Regions from separate parts of the Streptomyces sp. NPDC091281 genome, predicted to be linked through region 3. Evidence: riboswitches for the same ligand, from Rfam matches in the RefSeq annotation. Region 3 holds a riboswitch; each other region holds the start of a gene.

Evidence for each region. A riboswitch is a leader RNA that binds a small molecule or an ion and turns the genes downstream of it on or off. The one in region 3 is predicted to bind cobalamin.
Region 1: linked by a shared signal. The riboswitch ahead of ACIQPQ_RS09360 (CoA-acylating methylmalonate-semialdehyde dehydrogenase) and the one ahead of ACIQPQ_RS23420 (prenyltransferase/squalene oxidase repeat-containing protein) in region 3 are both predicted to bind cobalamin.
Region 2: linked by a shared signal. The riboswitch ahead of ACIQPQ_RS09335 (CbtB-domain containing protein) and the one ahead of ACIQPQ_RS23420 (prenyltransferase/squalene oxidase repeat-containing protein) in region 3 are both predicted to bind cobalamin.

Annotation. Positions count from the first base shown of each region.
Region 1 covers NZ_JBIVUY010000003.1:100,187-103,398, forward strand. Annotated here, with positions in the region: gene ACIQPQ_RS09360 (CoA-acylating methylmalonate-semialdehyde dehydrogenase) at 1-1,185, opposite strand, end outside; cobalamin riboswitch at 1,440-1,633, opposite strand; gene ACIQPQ_RS09365 (NtaA/DmoA family FMN-dependent monooxygenase) at 1,925-3,212, shown strand, end outside.
Region 2 covers NZ_JBIVUY010000003.1:93,846-97,057, forward strand. Annotated here, with positions in the region: gene ACIQPQ_RS09320 (histidine phosphatase family protein) at 1-126, shown strand, start outside; gene ACIQPQ_RS09325 (hypothetical protein) at 190-489, opposite strand; gene ACIQPQ_RS09330 (CbtA family protein) at 713-1,471, opposite strand; gene ACIQPQ_RS09335 (CbtB-domain containing protein) at 1,491-1,709, opposite strand; adenosylcobalamin (AdoCbl) riboswitch at 1,757-1,858, opposite strand; gene ACIQPQ_RS09340 (enoyl-CoA hydratase) at 1,986-2,804, opposite strand; gene mmsB (3-hydroxyisobutyrate dehydrogenase) at 2,801-3,212, opposite strand, start outside.
Region 3 covers NZ_JBIVUY010000009.1:72,061-75,272, forward strand. Annotated here, with positions in the region: gene ACIQPQ_RS23415 (hypothetical protein) at 1-504, opposite strand, end outside; cobalamin riboswitch at 741-816, opposite strand; cobalamin riboswitch at 909-1,044, shown strand; gene ACIQPQ_RS23420 (prenyltransferase/squalene oxidase repeat-containing protein) at 1,393-3,212, shown strand, end outside.

The DNA.
Region 1 (3,212 bases), on a different contig from region 3:
CTGGTGGATGCGCATGTCGGGGGTGACCCGGTCGAAGAGGGAGGCTCCGGCGAAGAAGCCGTTCTCGTGGCCGGGGAGGGTGAAGTCCCGTCCGTCGACGACGAGTTCGGCGCCCTCCTTGACGCCGAGGTCGACGTAGGAGCGGACCCGGTCGACGGCGTCGCGGCCGACCATGGGGCCGAAGTCGGCCTCGGGGTCGTCGCTGCGGCCGATGCGCAGGGCGCGGACGCGGTCGGCGAGGCGGGCGACGAGGGCGTCGGCGGTGGCCTCGCCGACGGGGACGGCGACCGAGATGGCCATGCAGCGTTCGCCCGCCGAGCCGTAGCCCGCGCCGATCAGGGCGTCGACGGCCTGGTCGAGGTCGGCGTCGGGCATGACGATCAGGTGGTTCTTGGCGCCGCCGAAGCACTGGGCGCGTTTGCCGTGGGCGGCGGCGGTGGCGTAGACGTGCGCGGCGACCGGGGTGGAGCCGACGAAGCCGAGGGCGGCGACGCGGGGGTCGGTGAGCAGCGTGTCGACGGCTTCCCGGCCGCCGTTGACGACGTTGAGGACGCCGGGCGGCAGGCCCGCCTCCAGGAAGAGTTCCGCGAGCCGCAGCGGGACGGACGGGTCGCGTTCGGAGGGCTTGAGGATGAAGGCGTTGCCGCAGGCCAGGGCGGGGGCGGCCTTCCACAGGGGGATCATCGCGGGGAAGTTGAACGGGGTGATCCCGGCGACGACGCCGAGCGGGGAGCGCAGCGAGTGGACGTCGATGCCGGTCCCGGCGTTGTCGGTGAACTCGCCCTTCAGCAGGTGCGGGATGCCCGCCGCGAACTCGACGACTTCCAGGCCGCGTTGGAGGTCGCCGTGGGCGTCGGCGATCGTCTTGCCGTGCTCGGCGGAGAGCAGCCGCGCCAGCGCGTCCTTCTCCTGCTCGACGAGCTGGAGGAAGCGCAGCAGGACGCGGGCGCGGCGCTGCGGGTTCCACTCGCCCCAGGCGGCCTGGGCGCGCCGCGCGTCGGCGATCGCGGCCTCGGTCTCGGCGCGGTCGGCGAGCGGCACGCGGGCCTGGACCTCACCCGTGTTGGGGTCGTGGACGTCGCCGAAGGCCCCGGAGGTGCCCGGGACGTGCTTTCCGCCGACGAAGTGGGTCAACTCACGCACGGGGGCGCGGTCGTGTGCGGGGTGTTCTGGTACGCGGACCATCGGTGCCTGCTCTCGTCAGGTGATCCGGGACGGCGCGCGGCCGGGCCGTGACGGCACGCCGGGGCGTGCGGGCACGGGGGTCGCGCGAGAGTACGTATGGCGTGCGGACCGTCGGACGACGGCGGTCACGCTCCGGGCCGCGAGGGCGGCGCGGAACGGGGCCGGGAGGGGTGCCCGGGAGCGGGCAGGGGCCGGCCTCCGCCGGGGTCGTGGGTGCGCACCGGTGCCATGCGTGTCAGCTCCATCCTCGTGGACAACACGGAACATCCCGCGGCCGGTATCCTGACTCCCGGATCAGCGCGCGCCGTCCGCCTTCCCGACGTCCTTCGCGTCAGTGGCGTGCTGCTCGACGGCGTACTCCCCGGTCACAGTGGCGGGACCGTGCCGGAATCACACCGGCTTCCCTGCACCGCGGGCCTTCGTCGCGACTATATAGTTGGACGTCCTAGTAAATCCACCAGACCTGCCGGGTGGTTTTTCGGACTTTCGCGGTACATGACGTCCGGCGTGCGTGCCGTCCGGCGTCCGAGACGTTCGTCGGGCGGGGCGGCCCCGGGTGCGCGACCGTCCCCCGCCGGGCCGGTGGGGCTGCGCGGACCCGGCCGCCCGCGACCGTGTACACACGACTGACAAGCGGTTGTCACATCCGGCAGGAATGCCCGCTCGCGCGGGGCTCGCTGACATGAGGGGCGGAGACCACCTCCGCCGCAGTCGGCCCCGCACGCGAGAAGGATGACGCATGAGCGCCCAGCAGCCCAGAACGCTCAGGACCGTGACCGGCGCCGGGGGGACGTCGGAGACCTACGACCTGGCGGTGGACCCGGCGCGGTCCACCCTGGACACCGCCGTACGGGTCGCGCGGCTCGCGGAGGCGGCCCGTATCGACGCCCTGTTCACCGCCGACCTGCTGCGGTTCGACGCGCAGGGCGCCATCGGGTCGCAGGAACCGCTGGTGTTCGTGTCCGCGCTGAGCCAGGTGACGTCCCGGATCGGGCTCATCGCCACCGTGTCCACGACGTTCCACCATCCTTTCAACCTGGCGAGGCTGTTCGGCACTCTCGACCACGTCAGCAACGGCCGCGCGGCCTGGAACCTGGTGACCTCGGCGCTCGGCGAGGAGAACTACGGCCCCGGCGAGCTGCCCGGCCCCGACGAGCGCTACGCCCGCGCCGCCGAGGTCCTCGCCGTCGTGAACTCCCTCTGGGACAGCTGGGAACCGGGCGCGCTCACCGCCGGTCCCGACGGGCGGGCGGTGCTCGACCGGTCGCGGGTCCGGCCGATCCACCACTCCGGGCGGTTCTTCGACGTCGCCGGTCCGCTGAACATCCCGCCGCTGCCGCAGGGGCGGCCGGTGCAGTTCCAGGCCGGGCAGTCGGCGGCGGGCGTCGAACTCGGCGCCCGCCACGCCGAGGTGGTGTTCACCTCGCTCCCCACCCTGGACATCGCCCGCGACTTCACCCACCGCATCCGCGAGCGGGCCCGGTCGCTGGGGCGGGCGCCCGGACTGCCCCTGATCTTCAGCTCGTTGCACGCCACCTTCGGCGCGACCGAGGCCCAGGCACGGCAACGGGTGCGCGAGCGGCGGGAGTCGATCGACTTCGAACGGGGCCGGGGCCAGGTCGCCGACATGCTCGGCGGCGGGCTCGACCTGTCCGGACTGCGGCTGGACGCGCCGCTCCCGGAGTCGCTGCTGCCCGACCTCGCCTCGGTGCGCGGGCGGCGCGGCCGGGTGGAGATCTTCTCCGGGTACGCCCGCGAGGGCCGCACCCTACGGGAGCTGATCGTGGCCGCCCAGGACACCGGGCACTGGGCGGTCGCGGGCACCCCCGAGCAGATCGCGGACGCCGTGGAGGAACGCTTCCGGGCGGGCGTCGTCGACGTCATCAACCTCCCCGGCCTCGCCGACCCCGCCCAGCACGACTTCGTCGTCGACGGCCTGCTGCACGAGCTGCGCAGACGGCGCATCGTGGCCGAGGACTACGCCGGGACGACACTGCGGGAGAACCTGGGGCTGCCCGCGCCGGGGG
Region 2 (3,212 bases), on a different contig from region 3:
GTGGAGGCGTTCTGGCGGCTGGACGTGGCGCCGTTGACGGCGACCGAGGTCAGCGGGCGGTCCGGGCGCTGGAACCTGCGGCTCGGCCGTCCGCTCGACGCGACCACGAACACGGCCACGGACTGACCCGGCCGCCCGGACAGGCCGATCCCGGCCGCTCGTACGGACCGGTCCCGCGCGTACGGGAGTTCAGCGGCCGGTGTCCCGGTGGCGGCGGAGCAGGTCGGCCACGGCGCAGCGCAGGCAGCCGGGGGCGGGGTCGGGGTCCGGCGGGTGCGTGCAGCCCTCGCCGGGTGCGGCGACCAGGGTCTCCAGTTCCCGCAGGAGGCGGTCGGTGCGCCGCACCTGTTCACCGAGCACCCGGACGCGGGCGCTCTGGCCGCCGATCTGCCGTCGGCTGGCGACGAGTTGGGCGTACTCCTCCGGGGTGAGGGCGACCGCCTCGCGACCGCCGAGGGTGATGCGGCGCGGCTGGGGTTGTCGGCTCACTCGGCTCCTCCTGCGCTCCTCGCCGCCGGTCCCGTCCCCGCGGTCGAAGTCTCCGCGGTCGGGGTCCGTGGCTAATCGGCCCGGTCGTTCGCGCATGGTGTCCTGCCCGTCCTGAAGTGCCGTGCCGGTGACGGAGTCGGTCCGGCGGGGTCACCGGGAGAACGCGGGAGGGCCCGCGGACGGTTCCGCGGGCCCTCCCGTCGTGCCGGACGGCTCGGTCGGCTCACTGCGGGGAGGCAGCCGCCGCGCCCGCGGGAACCGCGGCCGGCCGGGGGTGGATCAGGCGTTCGGCGAGTTCGCCGAAGACGAGGCCGAATCCGGCCCACAGCGTGGCCTGGAGGGCGAGGGCGGAGAGCCGGAACCGCCACAGCAGGGCGGCCGGGAAGTCGCCGGGCACCTCGTTCACCGTGGGCAGGAAGGCGTACGCCAGCCCGATCACGACGAGGAAACCGGCCACCGCGGCGACGGTGGCGTACCAGGTGCCCAGCCGGGGGGCGAGCCGCTTGCCGACGATCACCGCGGCGACCGCGAGCAGCACGCTGAGCACCATCATCAGGAAGTACAGGGTGGTGCGGCGGGCGATGGTGTCGGGGTCGCCGACCGCGGGCGGGTTCGCCGGGTACTTGAAGAACGGCACCGCGTACACGGCGACGAACGCGGCGCCCGACAGCAGCAGGGCGGTGGCGCGGGGGCCGAAGCGGCCGACGCGGCCGAGCGCGAAGCAGAAGGCGAGCGCGGCGATGCCGCCGAAGGCGACCCCGTAGACGAGGATGCCGGTGGCCAGGCCCGCGGTGGACTGGAGGCCGCGCGAGACGAGTTCGACCTCGTGCTCGTGAGCGGGGGCGTGGGACTCCTCGAAGCCGATGGCGCTGTCGACGTTCGGCTCGCCGAGGAAGTAGGCGACGACCAGGGCGAGGACACCGGCACCGAGGCCGGCGAGCATGCCGCGGACGAGGAGGTTACGGACGATCGCGGAGTTCATGGAAGTGCGGCGCCCCTCGTCAGTGGCAGGGGAAGCCGAGCAGGTGGCGGGCGTCGTGCACCCACTCGTGGACGTCCTCGCCGGAGACGACGGCGGTGGCACCCTGCTCGGCGCCGACGAAGTACAGCAGCACCAGCATCAGGACGCCGAAGAAGACCGCCCAGGGCGCGATGTCCCTCAGCGGCAGTCGGGCCGGTACGGCGGGGGTGCTGGCGGGCGGGGCGACATGCTGCGCCATGGCGGGGCCTCCTCTGGGAGTTCGCGTCCCATCTCGGTGGTGCACAGGACGACGGCCAAGGGTCTGACTCACGGGCGGCCCGCGGTGGGGCGGCTCGTTCACAGTGGCGCGACCGTGCCGGATTTCCACCGGCTTCCGTGTCCGTCGTCGATACCGGACGGGACGGTACTCCCCGGCGGAGGTCCTGGCCAAGGGCCGGACCCCCGCCGGGGAGCCCCTCACACCGAACCCTTACCGGCGCGCCGCCCGGCCTGCGCCGGGGGCGCGCCGCGGGGCCTACCGGTGGCGGAAGACGGGCGGCCGTTTCTCCGTGAAGGCGGCCATGCCCTCCTTCTGGTCGGCGGTGGCGAACACCGCGTGGAACAGGCGGCGTTCGAAGCGGACGCCCTCGGCGAGGGTCGTCTCGAAGGCGCGGCCGACGGCCTCCTTCGCCATCATCGCCACCGGCAGGGACATCCCGGCGACGGTCGCGGCGACGGCGCGTGCCTCGCCGAGCAGCGCGTCGGCGGGGACGATCCGGGAGACGAGTCCGGCGCGTTCGGCCTCGGCTGCGTCCATGGTGCGGCCGGTGAGGCACAGCTCCATCGCCTTGGCCTTGCCGACGGCGCGGGTCAGGCGCTGGGAGCCGCCGATGCCGGGGATGACGCCGAGCTTGATCTCCGGCTGGCCGAAGACGGCCGTGTCGGCGGCGAGCACGATGTCGCAGAGCAGGGCCAGTTCGCAGCCGCCGCCGAGCGCGTACCCGGCGACCGCCGCGACCGTCGGCGTGCGGAGCTGCCCGAGGCGGTCCCAGGCGGTGAACCAGTCGGTGAGGTACATGTCGAGGTAGTCGCGGTCGGCCATCTCCTTGATGTCGGCCCCGGCCGCGAAGGCCCGTTCCGAGCCGGTGATGACGACACAGCCGCATTCCGGGTCCCGGTCCAGGGCCTCGGCGGCGGCCACGACCTCCTCCATGACCTTCAGGTTCAGCGCGTTGAGGGCCTTCGGCCGGTCCAGCGTGATCAGGGCGGTACGGCCCTCGCGCTCGACCCGGATCGTCTCGTACTCCCCCGCCGGACCACCGGTCGCCCCGTCGCTCTCCCGTACGCCCGTCATGCGGTGCGCTCCTCTCCCCGGTCGCGGATGGTGCGGACGATGCCGGAGAAGTCCTCGGCGGCACCGACCTGTTCGGCGTAGGCCGCGTACAACTCAGCCGCCCGGCGCCCGAGTTCCGTGTCGGTGCCGGTGGCGCGGGCGGCGTCGGCGGCGAGGCCGAGGTCCTTCGCCATGAGGGCGGCGGCGAAGCCCGGCCGGTAGTCGCGGTTGGCGGGGCTGGCCGGAACGGGGCCGGGGACGGGGCAGTTGACGGTGAGCGCCCAGCACTGCCCGGACGCGGCGGAGGCCACGTCGTAGAGCGCCTGGTGGGAGAGGCCGAGGCGTTCGCCGAGGACGAAGGCCTCGCTGACGGCGATCATGGAGACGCCGAGGATCATGTTGTTGCAGATCTTCGCGGCCTGTCCGGCG
Region 3 (3,212 bases):
GTTGAGGGCGAGCGCGGCGAACACGGTCCCGTTGAAGTTGGCGGACGGGCCGAAGTAACCGGCCTCCGCCGTCTGCCAGTAGCCGTAGATGTCGGCGATCAGGTTGCGTGAGGCGGAGACCCGCGCCGGGTCGATCCCGGCGGCGTACGCGTTGAGCGTGGCGCGCTCGTAGTCGGTGACGACGGGGGAGGCGGACGGCCAGCTCGCCGAGGACAGCAGGGTGCGGTACACGGTTCTGGCGTTCTTCGTGGCGTCGCCGCCCGGCGTGACGTCCACCGCGGCGGTGCCGGCGGCGGCGAACGCGCTGAACGCCCACTCGTTGGACAGCCCCGACCCGGCGTACGAACCGTCCGCCGCCTGGAGCGACTTGAGGTAGGTCACGCCGTTCGTCTTCGACGTGGCGATCTGCGCGGGTGTGGAGGTCGCGGCGGCGGGCAGCGCGGTGAGCGCGAACGCCCCCGCCGCGGCGGTCGCGGTGAACGCGGCACGCCGCCAGGACGACACCGCGGCGCCGCCCGATCGGGCAGCGGCGGGGGAGACACGGGAATCCCGGGATGCGCGGAAAGCGCGGAAAGCGCGGGGAGCACCGGAAGTGCGGGAAGCGGTACGGGACATGGCCTGCTCCTGGGGTGAGGGACACCGGCCGAACCTGCGGCGGGCCCCTCGGCGGACCGGGAGCGCGGCGGGCCTGGCCGCCGTCCGGAACGCGTGGACCGGCTACCAACTCAACCTCACCGCTTGGGCATTCGGGCTCGGAACGGCACACCGCCGTCCCACACCGCTGCGCGTCAGCCCCGGACTCCCACCGGGTTCCCCCACTCGGCAGAGCGCGACGGTACCCGACCCGGACCCCCGTCACCAGAGGCGCCCCGGACAGCCGCCGGGCCCGCCCGAGGCACCCTTGACGCTTCCGGTGAAGCGTGCTCAAATCCGCCTGATACGCAACGAGTTCCAGGGGAAGCCGGTCGAACGCCGGCGCTGACCCGCAACCGTGGGCCCGGTCCAGCCGGGCGAGCCGGAATGCCTGGGACGTGATCGACAGCGCGTGATCGACAGCTACAGACGCCGTCGCGGACTACGGCGTGGTGCGACCAGCTTCCGTACGCCGGTGTCCCCGCGCGTGCCGGGAGCCCTCAGCCACGTCCCTGCCCGCGTCGGCCGGTCGGCGAAGGGACCGGGGTGGGGACAGCACAGGGCGCACCAGGCGCACAGGGCGCACCGGGTGCCGAGGACGCGCAGGGCGCTCGGCGCGCACACGGCGTGCCACGCGGACCGAGCGGTTCAGGCGGACCAGGTGAAGCGGGCGGACCAGGCGGAGTGCCGCGTACGGCGGCCCGCCCGCTGCGGCTGACGGCGTTCGCGGCGGCGCTGCTCACCGTCCTCGCGGTCTGCATGACCTTTCTCACCACGACCACCGCCGCCGCCGACCCGGTCGGCGCCTGCACCGCGACGCGGGGCGCCGTCGTCGCCGTCGACTTCGGCGCGTTCGACGGGGACGTGGTCCGCGGCTGCGACACCACCCCCACCACCGGCTACGAGCTGCTGCACGCGGCAGGGTTCACCACGAAGGGCACCGGCCACGACGGCGACGCCTTCGTCTGCCGCATCGGCCACGACGCGTTCCGCTCCGGCACGCAGTACCCGACCCCGGACGCGGACGACTGCGCGCTCACCCCGCCCGCCACCGCCTACTGGTCGTACTGGACCGCCGCGCCCGGCGAGGACGAGTGGACGTACAGCCGCTACGGCGCCATGGACCGCAGGCTCCAGGACGGCGACGTCGACGCCTGGGTGTACGGCGGCACGGACGTCGGCGGCACCACCGGCCGCCCCGACTTCAGCCCCGACGACGTCCGGCCCGACGGCGGCGGCACCGGCACCCCCGGCCCCAGCGGCGGTCCGACCGCCGCCCCCGGCGAGGTCGACACGGCCGCCGCCGTACGCTGGCTCAAGAGCCGTCTCACCGACGACGAACGCGTCACCGACGACTCCGGCACCGCCGACCTCCTGCTGACCACCGAGACCGCCTACGCGCTCGCCGCCACCGACGGCCGCGGCCCGGCCCTGGACAAGGTCACCGCGTACCTCACGACCCAAGTCGGCTCCTACGCCTACCCGTTCGGCACCGATCAGGCGCCGAACGCGACGGCCGCCGCCCGCCTCGCCCTGCTCGCCGAGATCACCGGCGGCGACCCGCGCGCCGTCGGCGGCCACGACCTCGTCGGCGACCTGACCGCGCACGTCTGCGCGGCGGGCCCCGAGTCCGGCGAACCCACCCCCGGCTGCACCGCCCCCGGCGACTTCCGCAACGCCGACTACGCCGACGGGCAGGCCCTCGCCGTCCTCGCCCTGCTGCGCGCCGGGGTCACGCCCCCCGCCGCCACCGTGGACCGGCTGGCGCGGCTCCAGTGCCGGGACGGAGGCATCTCCGGCCCCCTCATCCGGGCCGAGGAGAACTGCGACGCCGACCCCGCCGTCACCGCGCTCACCGCGCTGGTCCTGGAGAAGGCGGGCGGCCACGCCGACACCGTGTCCAAGGCGCGCGCCTACCTGACGCGCACCCAGCGCGAGGACGGCGCCTACCTCGGCTACACCGGCGCCACCGGCGCGAGCGTCCACGCGACCGCCCACGCCGCCCAGGCCCTGCGCGCCCTCGGCGACACCGGCCGCGCCGACGCCGCCGAGGCCTGGCTGTCCCGGCAGCAACTCGACGGCGGCGGCTTCGCGTTCGAGGAGGGCGGCACCGACCCGGCGCCCTACGCCACCACGGCCGCCGTCCTCGCGGGCGCGCACACCAGCCTGGTCACCCTCACCGCGCGCACCACCCCGCCCCCGACCACCGCACCCCCCACCTCCGCCTCCCCGACCGGCCGGCCGTCCACGACCCCGGCCCCGGGCAAGGCCCCCGACCTCCGCAAGGGCGTCGCCTACCTCACCGCGCCCGCCCAGCTCGTCCAGGGCCGCTACCACGCCGCCGGACCCGGCACCGCGCGCGCCGACTTCGGCCTCACCATCGACGGGGCCTACGCCCTCGCCGCCACCGGCCTAGACAACGCCGCCCTGCGCGGGATCGTCGACTTCCTCGACCGGGGCGGCAAGGACGGCGAGGGCCGTACGGTCAACGACTGGACCGGCGTCGGCGGCGCCCACCCGGTCGGCGGCGCCCTCGGCAAGACGGCCCTCCTCGCCGAGGCCGTCGGCCGTGACCCGCG